2 linked regions of the Adhaeribacter radiodurans genome follow. The protein of the gene in region 1 interacts with the protein of each later gene in a pairwise test. Links are inferred from orthologs where the notes say so. Each region holds a gene or a part of one and is shown on either strand. Other genes may lie near its edges.

The links. The genes of interacting proteins can lie anywhere in the genome.
Region 2: the proteins of ligA (region 1) and HUW48_RS09790 interact in binary tests that used the Escherichia coli proteins (3 or more experiments, as listed by UniProt). The link is inferred for Adhaeribacter radiodurans from one-to-one orthologs.

The regions. Positions count from the first base shown.
Region 1 is NZ_CP055153.1:3,964,099-3,967,230, forward strand. What follows is about bases 148-3,132. They hold ligA (NAD-dependent DNA ligase LigA), read left to right. Parts: upstream 148-627; coding sequence 628-2,637; downstream 2,638-3,132. Other genes in these bases: HUW48_RS16025 (hypothetical protein), read right to left, coding at 148-404; dapA (4-hydroxy-tetrahydrodipicolinate synthase), read left to right, coding at 2,828-3,132. In the rest of the region: more of HUW48_RS16025, read right to left, coding at 135-147. UniProt on the Escherichia coli protein: DNA ligase that catalyzes the formation of phosphodiester linkages between 5'-phosphoryl and 3'-hydroxyl groups in double-stranded DNA using NAD as a coenzyme and as the energy source for the reaction.
Region 2 is NZ_CP055153.1:2,358,679-2,367,119, reverse strand. What follows is about bases 2,284-5,754. They hold HUW48_RS09790 (leucine--tRNA ligase), read left to right. Parts: upstream 2,284-2,608; coding sequence 2,609-5,554; downstream 5,555-5,754. Other genes in these bases: HUW48_RS09785 (PAS domain-containing hybrid sensor histidine kinase/response regulator), read right to left, coding at 5,616-5,754. Outside these bases: HUW48_RS09800 (alpha/beta hydrolase), read left to right, coding at 1-444; HUW48_RS09795 (alginate lyase family protein), read right to left, coding at 531-2,207; more of HUW48_RS09785, read right to left, coding at 5,755-7,313; HUW48_RS09780 (bifunctional aminotransferase class I/II-fold pyridoxal phosphate-dependent enzyme/GNAT family N-acetyltransferase), read right to left, coding at 7,337-8,441.

The sequences.
Region 1 (3,132 bases):
AAGCTGTTTAGCATCTTCAAAATTTACCTAAGTAGTCAGTCAAAAATAATCAAATATTTAGTATTGATATTATCGAGTACTTGGTGCAGATAAAAAGATAAAGAATCGAAGTTAAGGAAGGCCTTAAAATCGAGTCATTGGTTCAGCGATTGTTTACTCTTCACTACGCCATGCCTGTCAAACAGTTGTTCCCACATCTGGCTTAAGCTAAACTCCTTGCCGGTGGATTCCATTAACAGGAGCAACGGCAAAAACATCCAGTCACTCAGCCGCGAGCTGCTCGGCTCAATAAAACGACTCTGCCGGGCTAGTTGCTTCAAGGCTGGTTGGTCAAAGAGAAGGCTTAATCGAGCTAAAACTTCCTCTTCGGACACACTGCTGCTCCTGTGCGCTGCTTGTTCCATGCCCCAAAAACAACCAGGATCCGCCTTTTAATTCCTTAGCCGGTCGGATAGGGTGAAGACACCAACATGGGCCATATTTTTACTATTATTCGTAAGATGAATCAGCTTCTGTGTAAACTTATGATTAAAGCTGCCTACAAGCAGCTTTTTTAATTTTAGGGGTGAGCGGCTACCAAAATAAGCGCAGGATTCGTAGTTTTACCAGCTAAACCGCACTGGCATTATGGACGAACTTCAGGCACAGGCCCGTATTCAGGAACTTACGCAACGCATTCACTATTTAAATTATCAATATTACCAAAACAGCATTTCCGAAATAAGCGATTACGATTTCGACATGCTGCTCGACGAGCTTATTCGCTTAGAGAAAGAATACCCGCAATATCGTTTACCGAACTCCCCTACCCAACGGGTGGGTGGCACCGTTACGAAAACCTTTAATGCTGTTTTTCACAAATATCCCATGCTCTCGTTGAGCAATACGTACTCCGAAGAAGACTTGCGGGAATTTGACAAACGGGTACGAAAAGTATTGGAAGGCGACTTTGAATACATTTGCGAACAAAAATTTGATGGGGTTGCCATTAGTTTAACCTATCAGAATGGTGAATTAGCTATGGGGGTTACCCGGGGCGATGGTACCCGCGGCGATGATATTACTCAAAATATCCGCACCATTCGGGCGCTACCCCTGCATTTGCAAGCAGGTGATTATCCAACTGAATTTGAAGTACGCGGCGAAGCTTTTATGCCTTTCTCGGTTTTCCAGAAACTAAACGTGGAGCGGGAAGAATCAGGAGAAATATTACTGGCCAACCCTCGTAATGCTACTTCGGGTACTTTAAAACTGCAAGATTCCTCGGTGGTAGCCAAGCGTAAACTCAGTTGTTTTATGTATAGTTTGCTGGCGCAACCTTTGCCTTTTGATACGCATTCCGAGTCGCTGGAAGCTTTGCAACGCTGGGGTTTTCCGGTATCAGATACGTATCGCAAGTGTGCCACCCTGGAGGAAGTTCTGGCTTATATAAACGAATGGGAAACCAAACGCTTTACTTTGCCCATTGCCACCGATGGCATTGTAATAAAAGTAAATAATTTTCATCAGCAAGAAGAATTAGGCTATACAGCAAAGAGCCCTCGTTGGGCCATTGCGTATAAATACAAGGCCATGAGCGCTTCTTCGCGCCTGCAAAGTATCCGGTACCAGGTAGGCCGCACCGGAGCCGTTACGCCCGTAGCTTTGTTAGAACCCGTGCAACTGGCCGGTACTACCGTTAAACGGGCCTCCCTGCACAATGCCAACGAAATTTTGCGCTTAGATATTCACGAAGGGGATGTGTTGTTCGTAGAAAAAGGCGGAGAAATTATTCCTAAAATAACGGGCGTAGATAAAAGCCAGCGCTTACCCGATAGCCAACCGGTAAAATACCGCGATACTTGCCCCGCCTGCGGTACCCCATTGGTGCGTACCGAAGGCGAAGCCCATTTTTATTGCCCTAACGATACTGGCTGCCCTCCGCAGATTAAGGCTAAAATTGAACATTTTATTACCCGCCGGGCCATGAACATCGAGAACCTGGGTCCTGAAACTATTGAGCAACTCTACGAAGAAGGTTTAGTGCGCAACGTAGCCGACCTGTACGATCTTCGGTTTGAGCAATTGGTGCATCTGGAGCGCTTAGGCGAAAAATCTGTTAACAACCTTTTAACCGGTATCGAAAAATCAAAAGAGGTTCCTTACGATCGGGTATTGTTTGCCATAGGTATCCGGTTTGTGGGCAGTACGATAGCCCGTAAAATTGCCGATCGGTTTGCCAGCATTGAGACTCTGCAGGCGGCTAGTTACGAAGATTTGATTAGCGTGCCCGAAATTGGCGACCGCATTGCACTTTCTATTTTGAGTTATTTTAAAACGGAAGATAACTTACAGCTGCTCGAACGCTTAAAAGCAGCTGGTTTACAATTTAGCCGGGAAGAAAAAGTAAATAAAACAGAAGCCTCTACCAAGTTAACCGGCCTTACCTTTGTTATTTCGGGAGTATTTGAAACCCACAGCCGCGACGAAATACAAGATTTAATCACCCAAAACGGCGGTAAAGTGGTTAGTTCGATATCAAAGAAATTATCGTACCTGGTAGCCGGCGACAAAATGGGACCCGCTAAACTGGAAAAAGCCAATGAGTTAGGTATTAAAATAATTTCTGAAGCTGAATTCCTGGAAATGATTGCCTAAGTTTAACTGTTCTGTATTGCTTATGAACCTGTTATAAACAGCTTATAGCGGTATTTTTTTATTACAAAGCTTATTCTTTATTCGCATAAATGTTACCAGCAAGGATTTTATACTTTGAAATATTTCAGGCACTCCGTACTTTTGAAAGAAGAAGCTTGAATAGAGTAGCTTTTTTTTCAAATTTTAACGCATGAAAAGTTTACGCGGCACCGGAGTAGCCCTTATTACCCCTTTCACCCAGGACTTAGCTATTGATTTCGATAGCTTAAAAAAGCTGCTTCATTTTACCGTACAAGGTGGAGTTGATTACCTGGTGGTAAACGGCACTACCGCAGAATCGCCGACAACTACGGATGCGGAAAAAGAACAAATTCTGGCTTTTGTTAAAGATTTTACACAAGGTAAACTCCCCTTGGTTTACGGCGTCGGCAGTAATGACACCAGAAGTCTTGTAGAAACTATTAAAAAGACTGATTTTTCCGGAATTCAGGCAAT
Region 2 (8,441 bases), 1.6 Mb from region 1 along the record:
AATTTAACCCGATTAGAGAATATACAAACGCAGGAAGAAGTAAATAAAGCCGATTTTTTAACGCGAGCTACTTTTGCTACGGGTGCTGCTTGGGCTCCAAATCCCAAAAAACCACCTTTTTACCTGGATCTACCCACTGCTAAAGGCCAGGTTCAACCTTTAATCCTAGCCAAGAGAATGGCGAACATGCCCATCGCGAACCTGGATCAAAATATAAATAATGTAAAAAAGTTGAACGCCATAGGTTTTGATGCCGGTACAAAAGACACGAATATAGCCGCCAGCATCCAGGTTTTAGATCAGCAACTAAATAACTACGGCATTAAACATTCTTTTGAAATTTACGAAGGCGACCACATAAATCGGATTGCCGAACGGATTGAAACAAAAATGCTGGGCTTCTTTTCGCAAAATCTATCTTTTGAAAGTAAAAAGGTTAAATAAATTTACTTAAAAGCGCCTCTTATAAGCTTATTTTACCCACTTAGTATAAAACTAAGTGGGTAAAATAAGCTTATAAGGGTATTCATTTAGAAAGTGTAGCCTAGCTTGTGCACTAATATTTGCCAATCTAAACCTTGCCGGTAAGAGGTTTCGGAATAACCCGAATTTGCACCTAACAGCTTATCCAGTTGGGCCAAATATCCTTGAATACTTTTTTGTAATTCCTCGTCTTTGGGCCAGGCGCCACTTGCCCGGCGCATGGATTGCCGGAAAATACGGTAAATGGTGGGGTTCAATATATCTTCGTGTTCGGTGCACGGCCATTCTTTGGGATTAGCAGCAAAGTATAATATGGCTTCAATGGCTTTTTTAATTGAAACGCCTTCCGGAGTAACGTAATTCCATAAATCAATACCGGCATTTTCGGCCAAGCTCCCTAAGCGCAATAAAAAATCCAGGTTTTTCTGACAATAAGTCGCGGGTTTAGTCCGCCTTAACTCCTCGGGCATGGCGCCTGCGGGTACCGCAATTTCTTTAACAGCACCCATTTTATCTTTTACCTCAATTTTGCCCGCCTGGGGTAAAATTTGATTGGATAATAGACCTTTGGAGGTTTCCGTGTCTTTAATAATTTTGTTAATTTCATCTACCACCCAAGCATCTTCGCCGATAAATTGAGCATAAGTTAATACCTGAAGTTCGTACGCACTCCGGATATTATTATGGGCATTTTTTATACCCAACATCATCTCGTAATGGTAAAAATCTTCGGTACCTTCCTTGGGAGCTTCTTTATAATTGGTAGTCATCCATCCCCATAAGCTTCGGAACCAATCTTTTAAACCGGCATCCACATCAGAGGCAGCCGTTAATGCCTTCGAGCCTTGTAGCAATTGGTAGCCGTCTAATAATATCGTTAGTACTTCGGCATCTACAAACCCGGTGGCCCGCCCAAACCCTCCGTTCATACCCTGAATAATCTGAGAGTATTTAAAATGTGGATTCATTTGAGTGGTTTTATCCAGAAAAAATGCCTTTAATAAATTCAAGGCTTGTTCGGCATAAGCTTCTTTCCTTGTAAAAAAATAGCCTAAGCCTAAAAACTGAATATCCTCGCAAATATTTCGTAATAAAGTTTGATCCGGAATGGCGTTAGATTCAGGATTGGTTTTGCCGTCAATAACAACATAAGGCAAGCCTTTTTCATTGATTGGATCTGGCCACCAATAGGTTGCTAAACTTACATAATCGTTCGGCGACCCGGTTGCTAACATGGGCTTGGTTATTGTAGCGCCACTTTCATCCTGAAACCTATAGGTCTCGGGTTTAGGAGCAATACCGTAAGGAGTTTTATCTAAAATATTCCTTTTCTTAATATAGCTCTTAAGCTTATCGACAGCCGTTTTTAAAGCAATGCGGTTAGAGGACCCGGATAAAACAGCATTATACGTTTCGGCATTCGTTTGCAATGCCGCAAATGACCAGGTAAATGTACCGCGAAGGTTATTAAATGTGCCTAAATGAAAATCTGCATCCGTATCAGATTGATCAGTAGTATCATCGGTTGTTCCTGCTTCCGGTTCAAATTCAAAGTTAAGGTACTGGTCCTCCGAATAGGGTTGATCAATTTCTAGTTCAGACTCATCCACGCTAACAGCTTGGGCATTATCCGAAAGAGTTCTGGCTCCGGATAATGTAGCAGTTGGTAATGCCGAAGGTTCAACAAGTTGCTGATTATAATTTCCAATAGTATTATTTTCCATTTTACTGCGTAAAAATTACTTCATGCTCTAATTTAAACAGGTACGGGTTGCAAGTAACGATAGGGATAGGTAGTTTTTGAATACCTTTTAGGTAATAAATAACTTTGTTTCACCTGATAATTGAACTTATCAGGAATTGAAGTAGCCGGAATTCTGGTTATTTTTTTACTAAATATAAGTTTATTTTTAAACGCTACGATTAAAATATTTATTTAAAAATTTACAATTCTCTGCCTGGAATTTCCTTAGTTTTTAAACTCGCAACTAAATTGGGTTCTATTTATAATAACTGCAAGGTTTTTAGCGAAATGATGACATACTTAGTAAAAAAAAGTATTTTTGCTTTTATCTCGTTTATAGAGCGGATGAGATTGGCGAATTTATAGAAAGAAAGTACCGAAATGTCAGACTACAACTTTAACCAGATTGAGAAAAAGTGGCAACAATATTGGAATCAACACCAAACTTTTCGGGTAAGTATTGACCCAAACCGGCCAAAATACTACGTTTTAGATATGTTCCCGTATCCGTCCGGTGCCGGATTACACGTTGGTCACCCGCTGGGTTATATTGCCTCTGACATAGTAGCTCGTTACAAGCGAATTAAAGGATTTAATGTTTTGCACCCCATGGGCTTCGATGCCTTCGGCTTACCCGCCGAGCAGTACGCGATTCAAACAGGTCAGCATCCAGCCATTACCACCGAACAAAATATTACCCGCTATAAAGAGCAGTTAGCGAATCTGGGATTTTCTTTTGACTGGAACCGCGAAGTTCGAACCTCCGACCCTAGTTATTATAAATGGACGCAGTGGATTTTTTTAAAGTTATTTGATTCGTGGTATAACCAGGAAACGAACAAAGCCGAACCTATTGCTACTCTCCTACACAAATTTAAAAATTCAGGCAATGCCACAGTTAAAGCAGCCTGTAACGAAGAAGAAATTCCAGATTTTACCGCAAGTCAATGGCAGCAATACAGTGAAAAACAACAGCAGGAAATATTATTAAATTATCGCTTGGCTTTTTTGTCGGATGCTACCGTTAACTGGTGCCCGGCTTTAGGTACCGTTTTGGCCAACGACGAAGTAAAAGACGGCGTATCGGAACGAGGTGGCTATCCGGTAATTCGCCAGAAAATGAAGCAATGGAGTTTGCGCATTTCAGCCTACGCCGAACGATTACTAAACGACCTCGACCACATAGATTGGACCGATCCAATTAAAGAAATGCAACGCAACTGGATTGGTAAATCTATTGGCGCGGAGCTTAATTTTAAAATTAAAAATTCAGACCAACAGCTTAAAGTATTTACTACTCGTCCGGATACCATTTATGGTGTTTCTTTTTTAGTGATAGCACCGGAACACGAATGGGTACCCGAACTAACAACTCCTGACCAGAAAAAGGCCGTTGAAGAATACGTAAATACGGCCAAAAACCGTTCGGAACGCGACCGCATGAGCGATGTAAAACATATTAGCGGTGTTTTTACCGGTTCTTATGTTATAAACCCCATTAATGGCGAGGAAGTACCCTTATGGATTGCCGATTACGTACTAGCCGGCTATGGCACCGGTGTGGTTATGGCGGTACCAGCCAGCGATAGCCGCGATTTTAATTTTGCCAAACACTTTAATTTACCTATTATTCCGGTAATAGAAGGCTCTACCCCCGACGAAGTTTACGAAGCTAAAGAAGGAATACTAATGAACTCGGGCTTTCTGAATGGTTTAGCGGTAAAAGAAGCTATAAAAGCGGCCGTAGCTAAATTTGAAGAATTAGGAGTTGGTAAAGGTAAGGTGCAGTACCGGATTCACGATGCGGTGTTTGGCCGCCAACGTTACTGGGGTGAACCTATTCCTATTTACTATAAAGACGACATTGCCTACCCGTTACCCGAAAGTGAGTTACCGTTAATTTTACCAGAGATTGATGCCTTTTTGCCCACCGAAACCGGCGAACCACCTTTAGGCAGAGCCAAAGATTGGAATTACCAAGGTCAATATCATTATGAGTTAACTACAATGCCGGGTTGGGCGGGCTCAAGTTGGTATTATTTGCGGTACATGTCGCCGGAAAATAAGGCACAGTTTGTTACTCCGGAAGCCGAAGATTACTGGGGTAGCGTTGATTTATATATTGGCGGCTCGGAACATGCCACGGGCCACTTATTATACTCGCGTTTCTGGTATAAATTTTTAAAAGACCTGGGATTAGTTTCGCAGGAAGAGCCATTTAAAAAGCTCATCAACCAAGGCATGATTCAGGGTCGATCAAATATCGTTTATAAACAATTATTTGGTTTATTTAGTAATAATTTCACTGGTGAAGAAGAAGATGAAGGTTTTCCTAGTTATCACTTCCCAAGTGTTTTTGTTTCAAAGCACTGGTATAATGTTTTGAAGGAGAATGATGGCAAACAAGAGTATGAAAGTTTATTAAGCCCGATATTAGATAGAATTAAAATCGACTTAAAAGAAAAGTATCCAACTAAAAATATAGAACCGTATTTGCAGGTAATATCACCGCAGTATGTTGATGTTAATATTGTAGAGAACGACATACTTGATTTAGAAGCTTTTAAAGCCTGGCGGTCAGATTTAAGTGATGCTGAATTTATCCTGGAAGATGGAAAATACATTTGCGGTTGGGAAATCGAAAAAATGTCGAAGTCAAAGTACAACGTAGTCAATCCGGACGATTTAGTGCATAAAGTTGGGGCGGATACTTTGCGGATGTACGAAATGTTCTTGGGTCCATTAGAGCAATTTAAACCCTGGAACACCAACGGCATCGACGGCGTACATAAATTTTTAAAACGCTACTGGAAGTTATTTTTTGATGCAAACGGAGTTTTTTACGTTTCCGACGAAGACCCTACGCCAGCCGAGCTGAAAACTTTGCACAAGACCATAAAAAAGGTAGAAGAAGATATTGAACGGTTTTCGTTTAATACTTCGGTAAGTACGTTTATGATTTGCGTTAACGAACTTACTGCCTTAAAATGTAATAAGCGCGCCATTTTAGAACCGCTTACTATTGCTTTATCGCCGTACGCCCCGCATATTTCCGAAGAGCTTTGGCATTTGCTGGGCCATGTAGATAGTATTTCGTATGCCCGTTTTCCGCAATGGCAAGAACAGTTCTTAACGGAAAACTCATTTGAATACCCAATTTCAGTAAACGGCAAAATGCGCGGTAAGCTTACTTTCCCGACAAACATGCCAAAAGAACTTATTGAGCAGGAAGTAGTGAGTTCGGGGTTAATTGATAAATACTTAGAAGGTAAAACTCCTAAAAAAGTAATTGTAGTACCTAATAAAATTGTAAACGTAGTAGTATAAAATGTAAAAGCCCGGTAAGTACTAAAACTTACCGGGCTTTTAAATAGGATTTTATTTTAAATTATACCGGAAAACTATATTTAACAATTCTCTTATATAATTCATCCGGGTTAAAAGGCTTACTTAAGTAATCATTCATACCCACTTGAAAAGCTCTATCCTGAATATCTAACATAGCCGAAGCCGTTAAAGCAATAATGGGTAGCGTCTGGTACTTCTCCCCTTCTAAACGTCGAATGGCTAAAGTGGTATCATAACCATCTTGTTCCGGCATTTGCAAGTCCATCAAAACTAAGTTATAATCGTTGCTTTTCACAAGATCCAAAGCAATCAACCCATTTTCGGCAATATCAAAATCTATTTCCCACTGGTTCAGGAATTGCTTCACCAGAAAAATATTAATCTGGTTATCTTCGGCAATTAACAACCGGATTCCTTTTAAACTTTTTGGGGCAGAAACTATAGGATCTTTAGAGTCAGAAGAAAATTGCTGGGTACTATTTTCGAAAGTTAAGCTAAAGTAAAAAGTAGACCCCTTACCCACCTGGCTTTCTACCTGAATATTACTGCCTTGTAGTTTTAGTAAGTGTTTGATAATAGTAAGTCCTAAACCAGAACCTCCAAATTCGCGGGTAGTATCAGATTTTGCCTGAGTAAAACTCTCAAAAATAAGCTCCAGTTTATCTGCCGGAATACCAATACCTGAATCGGTTACCCGGAAATCAACAGTAGTGTGAGTTTTTGTTTGATCTTTTATAGCTGCCGAAACAATAATGCGTCCGGTTTTAGTAAATTTTACGGCATTGCTGATAAGGTTAGTTAAAATCTGACTCAATCGTACGGGGTCGCCCACCAAAGTAGTAGGTAAATCCTGATCTAATAATAATTTTAACTGTAAACCTTTTTCAATGGCTAATTGATGAAGCGGATCACTGATTCTGGTAATTAATTTTTTAGGATCAAAATCAATTTTTTCAAACTCAATTTTTCCGGCTTCTATCTTACTAAAATCCAGAATATCATTAATCAAGGTTAATAAATTATCCGCCGAAAATTTAAGTACTTTTAAATACTCCTGTTGATCTGGCCGGGGATCGTGATTCAATAATAAACTGGTAAAACCAATAACGGCATTCATTGGGGTCCGGATTTCGTGACTCATTGTAGATAAAAAGTTGCTTTTGGCTTCGTTCGCTGCCTCCGCTTTATTTTTTGCCTCAATCAGTTCTCTTTCGGTTTGTTTAAGTTTGGAAATATCTTTTGCAATAATCAGAATACCATCTACTTCTTTGGCATTATTCTTTAAAAATGAAAAAGAGCAGGAAGCAGGAATTTTAGAATCCTGCTTGGTAGTAAATAATAACTCCTCATTTAAGGCTTTACCTTCGTACCTAAACTTTTCCAGCAAGGCAGGCAATAAAGAATTATCACTCTGCTGCACCACCATTGAAAAAGGAATTCCCTGCAGCTCTGCTTCTGTATAACCAAGTAATTCTTCTACTGCTTCGTTTGCATTCCGAATAGTAAAATCCGTGTTAAGAATCAAGAGCATATCTACCACCCCTTGATAAATGCTCTGCATAAAATCGCGGGAGACGGTAGAGTTTTTCAACTCTTGTCCCAGCATACTTACCCCGGCAATTAAGGCATCTAATTCGTCGCCGGTTTCGGAAGCTTCCATAGTGTAATCGAAATTACCGTTAGCTACTTCCGCAATCAGGGTAGTTATTTCTTCAATTCTATCGTTCAGAACTTTCACGTACTTGATTTTAAACTTTGAATCTAGTCTTTTTCTACAGCAATGGTGGCTTCTATTAACTCCATGGCATAGTTGTCTTTGGCTTGGAAGTAACCTACTTTAGGGTAAAGGGTAGCTCCTACTCGTTTCTTTTCAATAGATGCCGAAATACCAAAGTTCACTTTTTTGCAGCCTAAAGCATTTGCTCTTCTTATTACCTGATATAAGGTTTGCCGATAAACGCCGTATTCCATTAAGTAATCATAATCCATACCAATTAACATTGGGCTGTATATTTCAGCAATATTTTTATGGCAAAAACAAACAGAAACGGGTTTACTATTGCTGGAATATTCTTCTTTCAGGTACAATACTACAAACTCCCATGCCGGATCTTCGTTCATTTCGTAAAACAACTTATCCGGGCTAAGGAAGGTATTTAAGTCAACATTGTTATCTTTTACGTTTTTAAACAAGCCAATTGCATATTCTAGTTCCTCAGCGGGTAATTGGTTTTTAACTTTTACTTCGAAAAAGTGCTCATTTCTCTTAATTTTTTGCGAAAAATGCCGTCTGCTTTTCGGAGAGATGCTTTCAACGTAACCATCCACCGAACTCCAGTCTAAATTCTCCAGTACACATGATTCCGGCATATCTATTTTCACAAAGCCTTGTTCTACCATAAATTCATCCATTACGGTATCACCAGCAGCAAAATCTCTTAAAACCAAATTACTCGCATTTACTTTATCCTGCTCTTTATAAACTTCTTCCAGTATACCTTTAAATGCTTTCTTCCAGTAAGGGCTTTCTCTATCTATGTAAAGATGGTCGCCTTCGGTGAACAAGCTACCCATAAAAATACCTGTCGAGGTCAGATAATACGGATTCAGTTCTCTTTCTTTCTCAATAACTCTGGATACAGAACCTTGGGAGAACATGTCTTCTTTGTGCAAGCCAACTACAAAAAACGTCATTAAAACTATTTTGCCTTGGCTGTCTTCTACTACATAGTATTTAAAGTCCCAGTTGTTTTCTTGTTCTTCATTATTCCGGAAAGATTTTTCTAAAAACATTAATCCATGCCAATCAAACATGCCTCTGTTGCCTAAATATTGGTTCCATAGAGTAGTATCAATTTTTTCAACG